2 regions of the Staphylococcus arlettae genome follow, and region 2 is predicted to be linked to the other one. Evidence: riboswitches for the same ligand, from Rfam matches in the RefSeq annotation. Region 2 holds a riboswitch; the other holds the start of a gene.
The links. A riboswitch is a leader RNA that binds a small molecule or an ion and turns the genes downstream of it on or off. The one in region 2 is predicted to bind S-adenosylmethionine.
Positions count from the first base shown of each region.

Region 1: it holds a riboswitch for S-adenosylmethionine, as region 2 does, so the genes downstream of both, metX (homoserine O-acetyltransferase MetX) here and metK (methionine adenosyltransferase) in region 2, are expected to answer to the same signal.

Region 1 covers NZ_CP094803.1:15,218-23,049, reverse strand. Annotated here, with positions in the region: gene dnaB (replicative DNA helicase) at 29-1,429, opposite strand; gene rplI (50S ribosomal protein L9) at 1,463-1,909, opposite strand; gene MUA37_RS00080 (DHH family phosphoesterase) at 1,906-3,873, opposite strand; gene MUA37_RS00075 (YybS family protein) at 3,888-4,814, opposite strand; gene metX (homoserine O-acetyltransferase MetX) at 5,046-6,014, opposite strand; SAM riboswitch class I at 6,076-6,177, opposite strand; gene MUA37_RS00065 (AzlD domain-containing protein) at 6,300-6,629, opposite strand; gene MUA37_RS00060 (AzlC family ABC transporter permease) at 6,626-7,321, opposite strand; gene serS (serine--tRNA ligase) at 7,758-7,832, opposite strand, start outside.
Region 2 covers NZ_CP094803.1:1,080,231-1,088,062, forward strand. Annotated here, with positions in the region: partial or broken gene MUA37_RS05280 (IS3 family transposase) at 1-1,153, shown strand, start outside; gene pckA (phosphoenolpyruvate carboxykinase (ATP)) at 1,243-2,838, opposite strand; SAM riboswitch class I at 2,992-3,103, shown strand; gene metK (methionine adenosyltransferase) at 3,212-4,408, shown strand; gene MUA37_RS05295 (nuclease-related domain-containing protein) at 4,501-5,409, shown strand; gene MUA37_RS05300 (aldo/keto reductase) at 5,539-6,375, shown strand; gene MUA37_RS05305 (fluoride efflux transporter FluC) at 6,429-6,782, opposite strand; gene crcB (fluoride efflux transporter CrcB) at 6,775-7,146, opposite strand; gene MUA37_RS05315 (hypothetical protein) at 7,344-7,649, opposite strand.

The sequences.
Region 1 (7,832 bases), 1.1 Mb from region 2:
ACGGTAAAAATAATTTTATATTTTTTTCTTATCCCATTTCGGCATGCGCATAATCAATGTCAGTAAATTTATTATATTGCTTCATAAAGTGCAATTTAACAGTACCTGTCGGACCGTTACGCTGTTTGGCAATAATAATTTCTATTTCCCCATTGTCGTCGTTTGTTTGTGGCTCAAAGTTTGTGTTATCATCGTCTTCATCATCTTCGCCACGATTATAATAATCATCACGATATAAGAAAGCGACGATATCCGCATCTTGCTCGATAGACCCTGATTCACGAATATCACTCATCATTGGACGCTTATCTTGTCGTTGTTCCACGCCACGTGATAACTGACTTAATGCGATAACTGGGCACTCTAATTCCCTGGCAATGGCTTTCAAGGTACGTGAAATTTCAGAGACTTCTTGTTGACGGTTATCTGAAAAGCGTGAACCGCTACCTTGAATTAATTGTAAATAGTCTATTACTATCATATCTAAACCATGCTCTTGTTTCAGTCGACGGCATTTAGATCTTATATCAGTAATACGAATACCTGGCGTATCATCTATAAAGATTTTCGTACGTGATAACTTACCGACAGCAATCGTAAAACGATTCCAGTCTTCTTCAGTCATCGTACCCGTACGTAAACGGTTTGAATCAACATTTCCCGAACTACAAATCATACGAGTAGCCAATTGGTCAGCACCCATCTCGAGTGAGAAAATGCCTACCGAATAAATGTCTTCATGCGTCGCGACTTTTTGTGCGATATTTAAAGCAAAGGCAGTCTTACCTACCGATGGACGTGCCGCTAAAATAATTAAATCATTACGGTTAAAACCTGCAGTCATTTGGTCTAAATCACGATAGCCTGTTGGTATACCAGGTGTTTGACCGCTATTTTGGTCTAGTAACTCTGCATTCTCGTACACGTCTCCTAAGACATCTCGAATATCTTTGAAGCCATCACTTTCACGTGATGATGATAACTCTAAAATGCGTCGTTCAGCATCATTTAGAATCGTATCAAGTTCTAATTCATCGTTATAACCATCGTTCGCAATACTATCAGCTGCTTGGATTAATTTACGCTTTGTGGCGTGCTTAAAGACAATTTCAGTATAGTATTGAACGTTACGTGTGGTCGGAACGTTGTTTGTTAATTCTGCTAAATACTGCGGACCACCTGCTTCACTCAATCGGCCTTCTTGCGACAGCTGATCCATAATAGTGACTACATCGATATCTTTATTATCTTCATTTAAGTTCATCATTGCTCTGAAGATATGTTGATGCGCCCCTCTATAAAAGGACTCAGGAAGCAACACTTCCTGAGTAGTATTAATCAATTCTGGATCGATGATAATGGCACCTAAGACAGATTGTTCAGCCTCGTTACTATGTGGCATTTGATTTTGTTCATACATTCCATCCATTTTTCCAATTACACCTCATATCTCAATCCAAAATTATTGTTCAACCGTGTGCACACGAATCGTACCTTCTACTTCTTTGTCTAATTTCACTGGTACATTTGTATAACCTAAAGCATGGATACCATTTGGTAAATCCATTTTACGTTTATCTAATTTAATGTCGTGTTGCGCTTTTAAAGCTTCAGCGATTTGTTTACTACTTACTGAACCAAACATTTTACCGCCTTCACCCGTTTTTGCAGAAACTTCAACTTCGATGTCTGCTAATTGCGCTTTTAGTTGTTTAGCATCGTCAATTTCTTGTTGTCTTTCCGCTTCAGCAGCTTTATTTTGTTGTTCTAATTGTTTTAAATTTCCAGCTGTTGCTTCGACAGCTAATTTATTTTTGATAAGGTAATTATTTGCATAACCTACTGGTACATCTTTAACTTCGCCTTTTTTACCTTTACCTTTAACGTCTTGTGTGAATATTACTTTCATGCGTCTTCACTCCTACTCATTTGTTCTGTTATTGCTTGTTGTAATTGTGCAATGGCTTCTTCTACGGAAACATCTTTCAGTTGTGTCGCCGCATTAGTTAAATGGCCACCGCCGCCTAATGCTTCCATTGTTAATTGCACATTGACTGCACCTAGAGAGCGGGCAGACATGCCAATTAAGTTTTCTTCTCTACGTGCTACGACATAAGATGCCTCTACACCATCTAAACTTAACAGCTCGTCGGCTGCTTGTGCAACTGTCACCGGATGATAAGTTTTATCGTCTGGACCGTGTGCTATAGCTACACCGTTATCTTGTAATTCGACCGTACGAATTAACTCTGTTCGATTAATGTACGTATCAATATCATCTTTTAAGAAATGTTGCGTTAAGATAGTGTCTGCACCGTGTGCGCGTAAATAACTTGCAGCATCAAACGTACGTGAACCCGTACGTAATGTGAAGTTACGTGTATCGACGATAATACCTGCAAACATGACCGTCGATTCTAAACGTGTTAACCGTTGTTCCGTCGGTTGATACTCTAGCAGCTCTGTGACTAACTCTGCTGTCGAACTAGCATATGGTTCCATATATACTAATAGTGGACTTGAAATAAAGCTTTCTCCACGTCGATGATGGTCAATGACTACTTTACGGTTTGCTTTGTTTAAAATATTTTCATCAATGACCATTTCTGGTTTATGCGTATCAACAACGACTACTGTTGTTTTTGAAGTCATCATATCCCATGCGTCATCCGAATTGATAAAACGATTTTTTAATTCTGGTTTTTCATCAATAGCATCCATAACACGTCTTAGTGTTGGATCAATATCTGAATCATTTAACACGATGTAAGCATCTAAGTTATTCATCATCGCAAAACGTGAAACCCCTATGGCAGCGCCAATAGCATCTAAATCAGGTCGTGTGTGACCCATAATAATTACTTTATCGCCTTCCATTAAGATGTCTTTTAACGCATGTGAAATAACACGCGCTCTAACACGCGTACGTTTTTCCATCGGGTCAGTCTTACCACCATAAAATCGAACGTTACCGTTCATATTTTTAATAGCGACTTGGTCACCACCACGGCCTAAAGCTAAATCAAGGCCAGACTGTGATAATTCACCTAAATCGATTAAGTTTTCCGAACCTTCACCGACACCGATACTTAAAGTTAATTGTGCACGGTAACCGACACTCTTTTCACGTAATTGACTAAGAATATCGAAGTTCGTTTCTTCAATGTCATTTAAAATACGTTGGTTTAAATATGCTACGAATTGATCTGTACTATAGCGTTTGAAATAAATATCATATTCTGATGCCCAACGACTAATAACACGCATCACCATAGAGTTAATTTCAGATCGTTGCGTATCGTTCATATTTTGCGTAATCTCATCATAGTTATCTAAGAATAAAGTCGCGATAATCGGTTTTGATTCATTATATAGCTCATTCGTATGTACTTCTTCAGTAATGTCGAAGAAATACAATACGTGTTCTTCTTCTGAATATCTCACACGATAGTAATATTCATTATCTTGGATTTCAATTTCTTTGGTTTTTTCTAGTTGCTTTAAAATATTAGGATATACTTCATTAATCGGATCAGAAATTACGTTTCTAGCTGAACGCTCTAACATAAACTGGTTCATCCACTCTATGTTTTCATTTTCATCTATTACAATCATACCAATAGGTAAGTGTTTAATAGCAGTATTGCTACCAGCTGATATGTGTCCACTTAGTTCGTCTACATAATTGTCCATCTTGTGCAACGCTTGCCTCACCATTAATGCTGTGAGAATAATAATCACAATTAATATTGCCCCAGCAATACCTGCAATGAGTTGGCTGAAAATAAACCATACTACTACAAGTGCAATTGCCGTGAGCGCCATAATAATAAATGGTAAAACTAACGCTTTCTTAGTGGATTGACGGTTCATTTTTCCACCTCAAATCATTTTTTAATGATACCTTTTAAATTAAATGCTAAATCTATAAAACCGATTAAAACTACAATATGTGTTAATGGTGTTAATATTGTCCCTATAACCATTAATAACACTGTTAATATAGGCGGCATTGACTTGGCTTTGCCGAAGAAATGAATCACACTTAGCCCCTGAATATACATACATAATGATAACACAATTTCAAAATTTAATACGATACTTTGAAATGTACCCGGTTGGACGGCAAACATAACACAAATAAGTACAATTACATACATGAATAGTAATGACTTTCTCATTTGCCATGCGAATAGTGGTTTGAAAATTGGTGTCGCTACTTTAAATTTACGTAAAATTGGAAATGTAATCAGCAAGTTAATCAAGATCAATACAAATGCCGTTACAATAACGTAACTTGGTAGTTGAACTGCCATTTGACGAAAGCTTTCTTCTAACATTTGTTTATAATCGCCTTCGACACCACTACTTGTAATTACAGTATGCATTTGATCTTTTAGTGGTTTCGTTAATGATGCTGCACTAGGAATTTTATTAAATGCTTGTAATAACATAAATGCGACTAACGTTATGATACTGACAAACGTTGTCGTAATATATAAGATACGTTCTTTAGACGTACGTTCGGTTAATAGCTGACCGATGATAAAACTTAACACAAGTATTAAGACCATTACGCTTAATACAAAAACATTTCCTAACAATGTCGTTAGGATTACTGTTATCACAGCCGCTAGACCAAAAGATTCTTTGGATTTCTGCCATAACACGATGCCTGGTATCGTCGCAAAAAGACATAAAACAAGACCAAGCGGCGGTAATATATGCAAGACTAAAGCTACTATAATTAATGCTAAAATACTCAATATAGTTGCTTTAGGTTTTATTTTTGAAAACAAATTCGCCACTCCTATACTTTTTTGACTGTATTACTATTCTAACCTCTTTAAAAGTTTTATACAATTATAGGAAATATATTATAACTGTATTTCTTAAATTCTACTAGAAACGCGACACGTCACTACTTTTTGTAGATTTTCATCTATCACAAAGACACTTTTATACACATAGTTTACTCAAACTCACTGTACACATCAAAATGCCTTAATTTTAGCAGCTTACACACTAAAATTAAGGCATCAGTGTTATTTACGTTTAAATTGCGATACTTTTAAGAAATGATACAAGTTTGGCGCCCAATCATTGAAATTTAATAAGAAGCCATCATGTCCTACATTATCAGGCACAAAGAAATGACGATGATATTTGAAACGCTCCCCTACTGCACGTACTAAATCATCTGGATACAGTAAATCATCAGTAAAGCCCATTGTTAATACTTTTGTTTCTAATGAACTTAGCACCTCGGTAACATCATCTCGACCACGGTCAATATCATGACTATCTAAGACATCCAGCAGTGTTAAGTAACAGTCTAAATCAAAGTTTTTTTTGAATTTGTTTCCTTGATGTCGTTGATATGCAACGACTTGATCTGGTGTAAAGCGTTTATCATAACTTTTAGACGAGCGATACGTTAAAAATCCTAACTGTCGTGCAATGCTGAGACCATCCGTACCACCAAGATGTATCGCTTGGCGTGATATTTCATTAAAAGCTCTACTATATGACGACGTTTTGTCAGTAGCTGCTAAAATAACTGCTTTGTTGACTTCAAACTTTCGATTGTACAATAACTCCATAGTCTGCATACCACCAAGTGAACCACCGATTAAAATATCTATCCGGTTATATCCCAATGCTGCAATGCCCACTTCAATTGCACGCACAATGTCTCTTAAAGTTACTGATTTAGGAAAATCTTCATCTATTAATGCTGAACTAGAACCAAATGGACTCCCAATAACATTGAATGTTAAAAACTGATAATCATTGACTGGCATATAACCACCATCGATAATTTCACGCCACCAGCCCGGATCGTCTTCTGTCCCATAAGTAAGATGATTGCCTGTCAATGCATGACAAACTACTACGAGTGGTTGACCTTTATACCCTACGTGTTCATATCTTAATTTTAAATTATTAATCGTTTCTCCCGATTCTGTTGTAAAGGGGCCTAATTCTAATGTATCAACTGTATAATTTGTCATTGTTTTCCTCCTACCAAAAATTAAAAAACCTCTTACCCGATATAAGTAAGAAGTTCTTAATTACTTATCATTCGAATAGCACTCGTTGGTTTTAGCACCGTGCTTAACAAGTCGGTTGCTGAAGCGTCATCGGGCCAAGTCCCTTAGCTTCTCAGAATAAGATTTAATTTTATTTAGTATATCGCTATGTCTTTAGACGAATATTGCGTATAAGCATCTCAAAAATCTAAATTTTCTAATTACTTTCATTCTAACGAATAACGTTTACTACTTCAATGCTAAACATCAAAATAATAAACGAATCATCGCCATGACAAAAATACCTGCCAAGATGGTTATAGTTAAACTACGTGTTACTAATGCTACGAGTACAGTGGGAATTATCGTTACTAAAAATGGGATGTTTAGACTATAACCAAAGCTCCCACTCTGTTGTTCAATCACACCATCGATAATTAATGCGGTGAATAAAGTAATCGGAATAAATGACAACCACTTAACGACTTGCTCTGATAGTTGAATCTTCGAAATTACAATAAATGGGATAATACGTGTTAACCATGTTACTAAACCACATATCACAATAATAATTAACATATGTACTGAAGTAGTCATCGTGTCATCACCACCCCTAAACACGCTGCAATTACTGAAGATAAAATAATTGCTACATAAGTCGGCATGATTAGACTGAATAGCAACATCATGACAAGAACACTAACAATCAATATTAAGTAAATTGAAATATAAGAACGTTGAACCGTCTCAAATTGTGACACTGCTAAGAAAATAAACATGCCGACAATCGCAAAGTCGAGTCCAAAAACATCGGGATTTTGTATGTATTTACCAAAGACTGCACCTACAACACTCGCAAGCGTCCAAAATAAATACGCTGTAATGTTCAGTCCATGCAACCAACGATCATTGATTTTCTCGCCTTTTAAATGTGGTGTGATAGCTACACCAAATGTTTCATCTGTAACTAACGTTGATAAACCTATACGATTCCACAAGCCATAATTTTTATAACTTGGCGCCAATGTCATACTTAATAAAAACATTCTAGAATTGACGATAAATGTAGTAAGTACGATCGCAGAAATTGGTGTACCAGCTATAACTAAACTACAAATAATAAATTGTGCTGCACCTGCATATATTAATAAACATAACAAGATTATTTCGAGCAAACTAAAACCAGATGCTACAGCCACAATGCCAAATGATAAGCCTACACCCGCGTAGCCTAATAATGTAGGAATACATTCTTTCACACCTTGCTTAAATGTCACACGTTCAGTCATTTCATCCCTCCTAAAGCGTAAAATAATAGTAACAGTCTAATATAGAAATAAAGGAACATCAACAAGGCTAGACTTAGGTTTGTGCGAGGTCAGACTACCGGTATACTAAAAACCGCTTTGTTTCCCCTCTTTTATCTGTGCTATGCAGTATTGATTTTATGTTTTTTTACTCCCCCTACCCTGTTAAAATTTTCAAAAATAGTTATTAATTATAACTTTTAATATTAAATTTCCATTTATTACAGTATTATTATATATGTTTATGTTTATATTTTTTATATCTTGAATGCATTTTATATTTTATTGTTTCTATCTTTTTCGGATAATCTTTTGTTATTTTATCCATTCTTGTAGACTCCCCTACCCTCTTCGGTGGCCGCTAAAAAGCGCACCATTATGCTTAATGGCGCGCTTTAATTCTATATTGTTATTATTATTATTGCGTTACGGGACCGATAACTGTTTTGCCGCCCATAAATGGTACAAGTACTTCTGGAATAGTCACTGAACC
Region 2 (7,832 bases):
TTCAAAGAACGTCTTATAATTGTAGAATACTATTTAGATAATGAAATTAGTTATAAAGATTGTGCTAAAAAATATGATGTTAGTTACGGTCAGTTGTACCAATGGGTACAAAAGTATAAATCACATGGCCGTGATGGCCTCCAAGACGGTAGAGGCAAAGGCAAACCTAAATCTATATTAACACCAGAAGAACAGAGAGAAGCTGAAATCCAAGAACTAAAAGATCGAAATAAAATATTAGAAATGGAAAATAAAGTCTTAAAAAAATATCAAGAAATAGAAAGAGAGATGATAAATCAACAAGCAAAAAAATCGCAGCATATGAAACGATTGAAGCGCTAAGAAATGAATTTCCAATTAAACATTTATGCCAAACTTTAAATATTTCACGCGCAAGTTATTATAAATGGTTACATCGAAAGCCCACACAAAAAGAATTTGAAAATAAAATATTAATAAAAGAAATCAAACACATTTATGAAAAATATAAAGGCATTTATGGATATAGACGAATTTATATTTATATTCGCCTATATTTGCATAAAAAAGTAAATCATAAACGTGTTTATCGGTTAATGAATCAACTAAATTTAAAAGCAGTTATCCGCCGTAAACGCAAGCGCTATAAGCCTTGTACTCCTCAAACGATAGCCGAAAACGAATTAAATCGTGAGTTTCAAGAAAGAGAGGCTAATAAAAATTGCTAACAGATGTAACTGAGTTCCAACTTGAAAATGGAAGTAAAATATATCTTAGTGCAATATATGATTTGGGAACAGGTAAAATCGTAAGTCATTATTTGGGAAATTCAAATAACAATCAACTCGTATTTAAAACATTTGATAAGGCAGTCAAGACTGTAACTAGTACCGAAGGTATTATATTTCATAGCGATCGTGGTTTTCAGTATACTTCCCGATTATTTAAAAATAAGTTAAATCACCATAAAATGATACAAAGTATGTCTCGTGTTGGAAAGTGTATTGATAATGGTCCTATGGAAGGTGTTTGGGGAATTATTAAATCTGAGATTTATAGAGGTTCTAAACGGTTTAAATTCGAAAGTATAGAAGAAGCATTTCAAGTTATAAATAAATATATAAAGTTTTTTAATAATGAAAGAATTACATTAAAAATGGCTAATCTCGCATAAAACGAGACTAACCAATTTTTTAATTATTTACTTGTCTACTTGACTGGGTGCAGTTCAAATTACTTATGTCCCAGCCTCTTTTCATATTATTATAATTGTTTAAATCCGCCTTTGATTGCGAGTTCTTGTGCTTCAGTACCGAATTTTTCAAAATTCTCATTAAAGCGATTAATTAAGTCTTGTGCTTGCTCTTTATATGCAGCAGCATCGCTCCAAGCATTAATTGGGTTTAAAATTGTCTGTGGCACATCATCTACTTCAACAGGGATACTTAATCCGAAAGTATCGTCCTTCTTGAATTCAGCATCTTTCAATTGACCTGTGATAGCTTGATTTACCATTTGGCGTGTATAGTTTAGGCTAATTCTTCTACCTACACCATATTTACCACCAGTCCATCCAGTGTTAACTAAATACACATCTACTTCGTGCTCGTCGATAAGTTCACCTAAAATATCAGCGTATACAGTAGCATTGAGTGGTAAGAATGGAGAACCAAAGCATGTAGAGAATGATGGTTCAGGTTCAGTAACACCACGTTCTGTACCAGCTAATTTAGCTGTAAAACCACTTAAGAAATGATACATAGCTTGATCTTTTGTTAACTTAGCGATTGGTGGTAATACACCGAAAGCATCAGCAGTCAAAAAGATAATTGTATTTGGATGCGCTGCTTTTGATGGTTTAACAATATTATCTATGTGATCAATAGGGTAAGCAGCTCGAGTATTTTCGGTATAGTAATTGTCATCGAAATCAACATCTCCGTAATTATCAACAACTACATTTTCTAATACAGTACCATATTTTATAGCATCATATATTTGTGGTTCTTTTTTCTGTGATAGATTGATAGCTTTAGCATAGCAACCACCTTCGATATTAAAAATACCGTTTTCGTTCCAGCCATGCTCATCATCACCGATAAGTTTTCTTGTAGGGTCTGCTGACAATGTAGTTTTACCGGTACCTGATAAACCAAAGAATAACGCGACATCTCCTTTTTCACCAACATTTGCAGAACAGTGCATACTTAAAATGTCACTTTTTGGTAATAGGTAATTCATTACAGAAAAAATACCTTTTTTCATTTCACCGGCATATTCAGTGCCACCGATTAAAATGACTTTGTGTTTAAATGATGTAATAATAAATGTTTCAGAGTTTGTGCCATCGATGGTAGGATCAGCTTTGAACCTTGGTGCAGAAACGATTGTAAAATCTGCTTTAATGTCTTCTGCTTCTTCTTTTGAGCTAGGTTTAATGAACATGTTTTGAGCAAATAAGTTATGCCATGCTAATTCATTAATTACCGTTAAGTTCAACTGTGAATCTTCATCGCTACCTGCATAACCATTAAAGATGTATAGCTCATCTTTTTCATCTAAATAATCTAATACTTTATCATATAAATTAAGGAAAGTTGTTTCATCAATGGGCTGATTGATTTCTCCCCAGTCGATATCATCTTTATATGATGGTTCAGAAACGATGAATTTATCTTTTGGTGATCGACCTGTATATTTACCTGTTCTTGCGTTTATTGCGCCTAGTTCTGTTAGTTCACCTTCATTATTATCAATGATTTTATAATTTAATTCTGTTGTTGATAATTGAAATAAGGAAGTGTTTTTTCTTAAAATGTTTTGTAGTTTATTAGTGTAAGTATACGTGTCTATCGCCATACTTAATCCCTCCATCGTTATTTTAATGTAAGCCCTTACAGTTAACGAGTATAACATAATTACATAATTAATCCATACCAATTTTCGATAAAATTTGAATAAAAGTTAAATTGACATAAGATGCCAGATTAGTTACTATATTAGTAACGGATTCTCTTATCCTGAGTGGCGGAGGGACATGGACCCAATGAAGCCCAGCAACCTCTTCTTAATTGAAGGAAGGTGCCAAACCGTTTGCAGACCTATATTGTCTGAACGATAAGAGCGAATGGACGTACAGAGCCTTCTCTCTATTTATATAGTGATGAAGGCTCTTTTTTATTAAGCTCAACAGATAGAGAATTTTCGTAATTTAAAGCTAAAGGAGCACATTATGACTTACAATAGAAGACTTTTTACTTCAGAATCTGTAACAGAGGGACATCCAGATAAAATTGCAGACCAAGTTTCTGACGCAATTTTGGATGAAATTTTAAAGGATGACCCAAATGCAAGAGTGGCATGTGAAACAACAGTAACAACAGGAATGGCACTTATTTCAGGAGAAATATCTACATCTACTTACGTCGATATTCCGAAAGTTGTCAGAGAAACAATAAAAGAAATTGGCTATACTCGTGCAAAATTTGGTTATGATAGTCAAACAATGGCTGTTTTAACAGCAATAGATGAACAATCATCAGATATAGCACAAGGTGTAGATACTGCATTAGAGTATCGTAATGATATTTCGGAAGAAGAAATAGAAGCAACTGGAGCAGGTGACCAAGGCTTAATGTTTGGTTATGCTACGAATGAAACGGATACATATATGCCGTTACCAATTTTTTTATCACACCAACTTGCAAAACGCTTATCAGATGTTAGAAAAGACAAAATACTTGATTACTTAAGACCAGATGGAAAAGTACAAGTAACAGTGGAATATGATGAGCAAGATGAACCAAAACGTATAGACACAATTGTCTTATCAACACAACATGCAGAAGATGTTGAATTAACACAAATTGAACAAGATATTAAACAGCATGTAATTGAACCAACTGTACCGACAGCATTATTAGATGCAGAGACTAAATTTTATATTAACCCAACAGGTCGTTTCGTAATTGGAGGGCCACAAGGTGATGCTGGATTAACTGGCCGTAAAATTATTGTTGATACGTATGGTGGTTATGCACGACATGGTGGGGGATGCTTTAGTGGTAAGGATCCAACCAAAGTAGATAGATCTGCTGCATATGCTGCTAGATATGTTGCTAAAAATATTGTTGCTGCTGAATTAGCTGACAAATGTGAAGTTCAATTGGCATATGCTATTGGTGTAGCTGAACCTGTATCTATCGCAATTGATACTTTTGGAACAGGTAAAGTAGGCGAAGCACAATTAGTTGAAGCAGTAAGAAATCATTTCGACTTACGTCCGGCAGGCATAATCAAAATGTTAGATTTAAAACAACCAATCTATAAACAAACAGCAGCTTATGGTCATTTTGGTAGAACAGATGTATTGTTACCATGGGAAAAACTGGATAAAGTTAATTTATTGAAAGATTCGGTACAAGCATAATAACAATTTCAAAAATATGTGAGTTTTCCATCGAATGATAAACAGTTTTCTATTATAATGTAAGTATTGAAGAAAAAAGGAGCGAAATTGTTATGAATTCATTTGGACCAATTGAAATTGGTTTGATTGTAGCTGTGATCGTAGCAGTCATTTGCTTGATATTATTTTTAGTTACACTTAAAAGTAAGAAGAAAGCACAACAAAAAGCAGAAGAGCATTATCAAAAAAAAGAAAAGCAATTACAGGATTCTTATGCTGAGGAATTAGAAAAAGAAAGAATTGAAAATAAGAAAACTGTAACTAAACAAAAGGAAGATTACGATCACACTGTAAACTCCAAAAATCGTGAAATTGATGCGTTAAAACTTTTCTCGAAAAATCATAGTGAATATGTCACTGATATGAGGTTGATTGGTATTCGTGAGCGTTTGGTGAATGAAAAACGTATTCGACCAGAAGACATGCATATTATGGCAAATATCTTTTTACCTCGAAATGAGTTTAGTGATTTGCAACGTATTAGCCATTTAGTTTTAACACGAACAGGACTTTATATTATTGATTCACAATTATTAAAAGGTCATGTATATAATGGTATAAGCGGTGCTCAGTTTGAAGAAACGCCAATGATGTCACAAGTATTTGATACATTAGACTTAGATAAGAAGGATCCTCAAGTATTAGTATTGGATCAAAATGACGATACACAGTCATTATCAGTAGTTAATTATTCTAATCATTTGGAAGCTGTTGAAAAGTTAGCTGGTGACTTACAAAATGAATTGAATTTAAAATATACACCAACAACAATTTTATATTTCAATCCTAAAAATGATGGTGGGGTTACTATTTCTAACTTTGCGCAAACTGCTAATAGTAAAGTATTAGTTGGACCAGAACAACTTGATGAGTACTTTAATAAATTTGTTTTCCACGGTAGAATTCAATATAATGTTGAAGATTTACAGCAAGTAATGGATAAAATTGAATCATTTAATTAATATACAAAACTGAGCGTCAAAATAATAGACGCTCAGTTTTTGTATATTTTACACTTTTAAGCATAATCTTTTGTTATTTTTAGTAATTTTTATATGATTAGACTATCTTAAGTTGGAAGGGGTATTAATTTGGAAACAGTAGAATTTTATAATGGTAATAAAATGCCAGTAGTTGGTTTAGGTACATTCCGTGTTGAAAATAATGATGATTGTAAAGAGGCTGTAAAACATGCCATCATTAATGGTTATCGAAGCATCGATACTGCAATGATTTATGATAACGAATCAAAAGTTGGAGAAGGTATTGCAGAAGGCTTAGCTGAAGCTGGAATTGCAAGAAACGAATTATTTATTACATCTAAATTGTGGTTAGCTGACTACGGTCGTGAAAATGTTCAAGCAGCATACGAAACAAGTTTGAAAAAACTTGGATTAGATTACTTAGATTTATATTTAATGCATTGGCCAGGGTTAGATGAAGCTGTAATGATTGATACTTGGCAAGGTATGGAAGATTTATATAAAGATGACAAAGTTAAAAATATTGGTGTAAGTAACTTTACTGTTAGTCATTTAGAAGCTTTATTAGCACAAGTATCTATCAAACCTGTAATTAACCAAGTTGAGTTTCACCCGTACTTAGTACAAGATGAACTTCGCCGTTATTTAGAAGTTCAAAATATAGTGGCTGAATCTTGGTCACCATTAATGAATGCTCAAATTTTGGATGATGAAGTAGTAAAAGCTGTGGCAGAAGAAGTAGGCAAAACTCCTGCACAAGTCATCATTCGTTGGAATATAGAAAATAATGTCGTTGTTATCCCTAAATCAATTACACCATCAAGAATTGATGAAAACTTAGATGTATTTAACTTTAGTTTAACAACTGCTCAAATTGAAAAATTAAATGCTTTAAATGAAGATAAACGTATTGGTCCTAATCCGGATGAGTTTAGTGGGCAATAAACTGATAATAAAATCCCTAGTGTAGGTAATTACACTAGGGATTTTTTCATTTTTTAACTAATAGTATAGCCTATAAGACAAGCTATAAAAGCACCAAGATATTGCAATACAGAATATAAAGTGAAATGAAACAAATTTCTTTCTTTGTCAATAAATTGTACAAGTTCTGATGCCAAAGTCGAAAAAGTCGTTAAGCCACCCAAAAATCCAACAGTGGTTAGTGATAATATTAAGTTATCTGACGTCTGATTCATAATAATTCCAATTAGCAAGCTCCCGACAAGATTGACGAATAAAGTAGCAATAGGTATACGGGATACAAAGTGACGATTACAATAATTTGTAATGGCACCTCTAACTACTGCACCCAAGCCTCCTCCAAACATAATACATAATAAATTAAGCATTTAACCAACTCCCAATTTTGACACCTAAGTAGCAACATAAAATGCCTAATGCATAACTTATAATAGCGTATATAAATAAATGAACGATCGCTTGATGATTAAGCATAGTAACTAATTCAAATTGAAAGGTCGAAAATGTTGTTAAGGCACCTAAAAATCCAGTAGTAACAGCTTTTTTTAAGTGTGGATTATTTCGAAAATAATTTAACGATAGTACACCTAATAATCCCATTAACGTAGCACCTGTTAAATTTGCTAGTAAAGTACCGATAGGAAATGCTGTCGAATTGTTATTAAACAAAGATAATCCATAGCGTAACGCCGCACCAAACGCGCCGCCTATAAAAATATATAAATACTGCATAGTATATTACCTTCCTAACATAAAAAATAGAGCGAGAAAGAACCCAAACAAATTACACTTGGAATTCGTATACCCGCTCTCACGATGTGACATGTTTACTTCGTCATTTTATTATGGATGTATACATGTTACTTAATTTGTGTTGATTTAATGTGAAATATACATTTATGTAGTCTTACTTACACAATTATAATTAATTAAAAAATGATGCCAAAAGTAGCAAGTGAAGATAAAATATGTATAATAATCACGATTAATAAGATGAATGGTAGTAGCTTGCTTGCTTTTTTAACCCAATCCGTGCGTTCTTTTGAATGCTTGATTGATTTATCTGAAAGAATGATAGCAGCAATTAAAATTATTGCATTAATAAAGCTACAGACAAAAATTAATTTAATCATAGAATCAAATATCTGATCTAGCAAAGGGTTGTAAGTATTGAAACAAAAACTTACTAATATTAATAGCCCAGATAAATAAAAATAAAGTTTTGAGCGTGCCATATTTACCTCCTATAGCGTATCATTTGATAATAATAACACACTTTTACAAAAAGTTAATAGTATTAGTGATTTCTCTGTGATACATACTCATACCATAGTTGAGTAATTATAAATTGTAGGTATAAGAATGGAATTAATATGTTTTAAATAATGAAATTATATAAAGTATAGGCAAAAAATTAG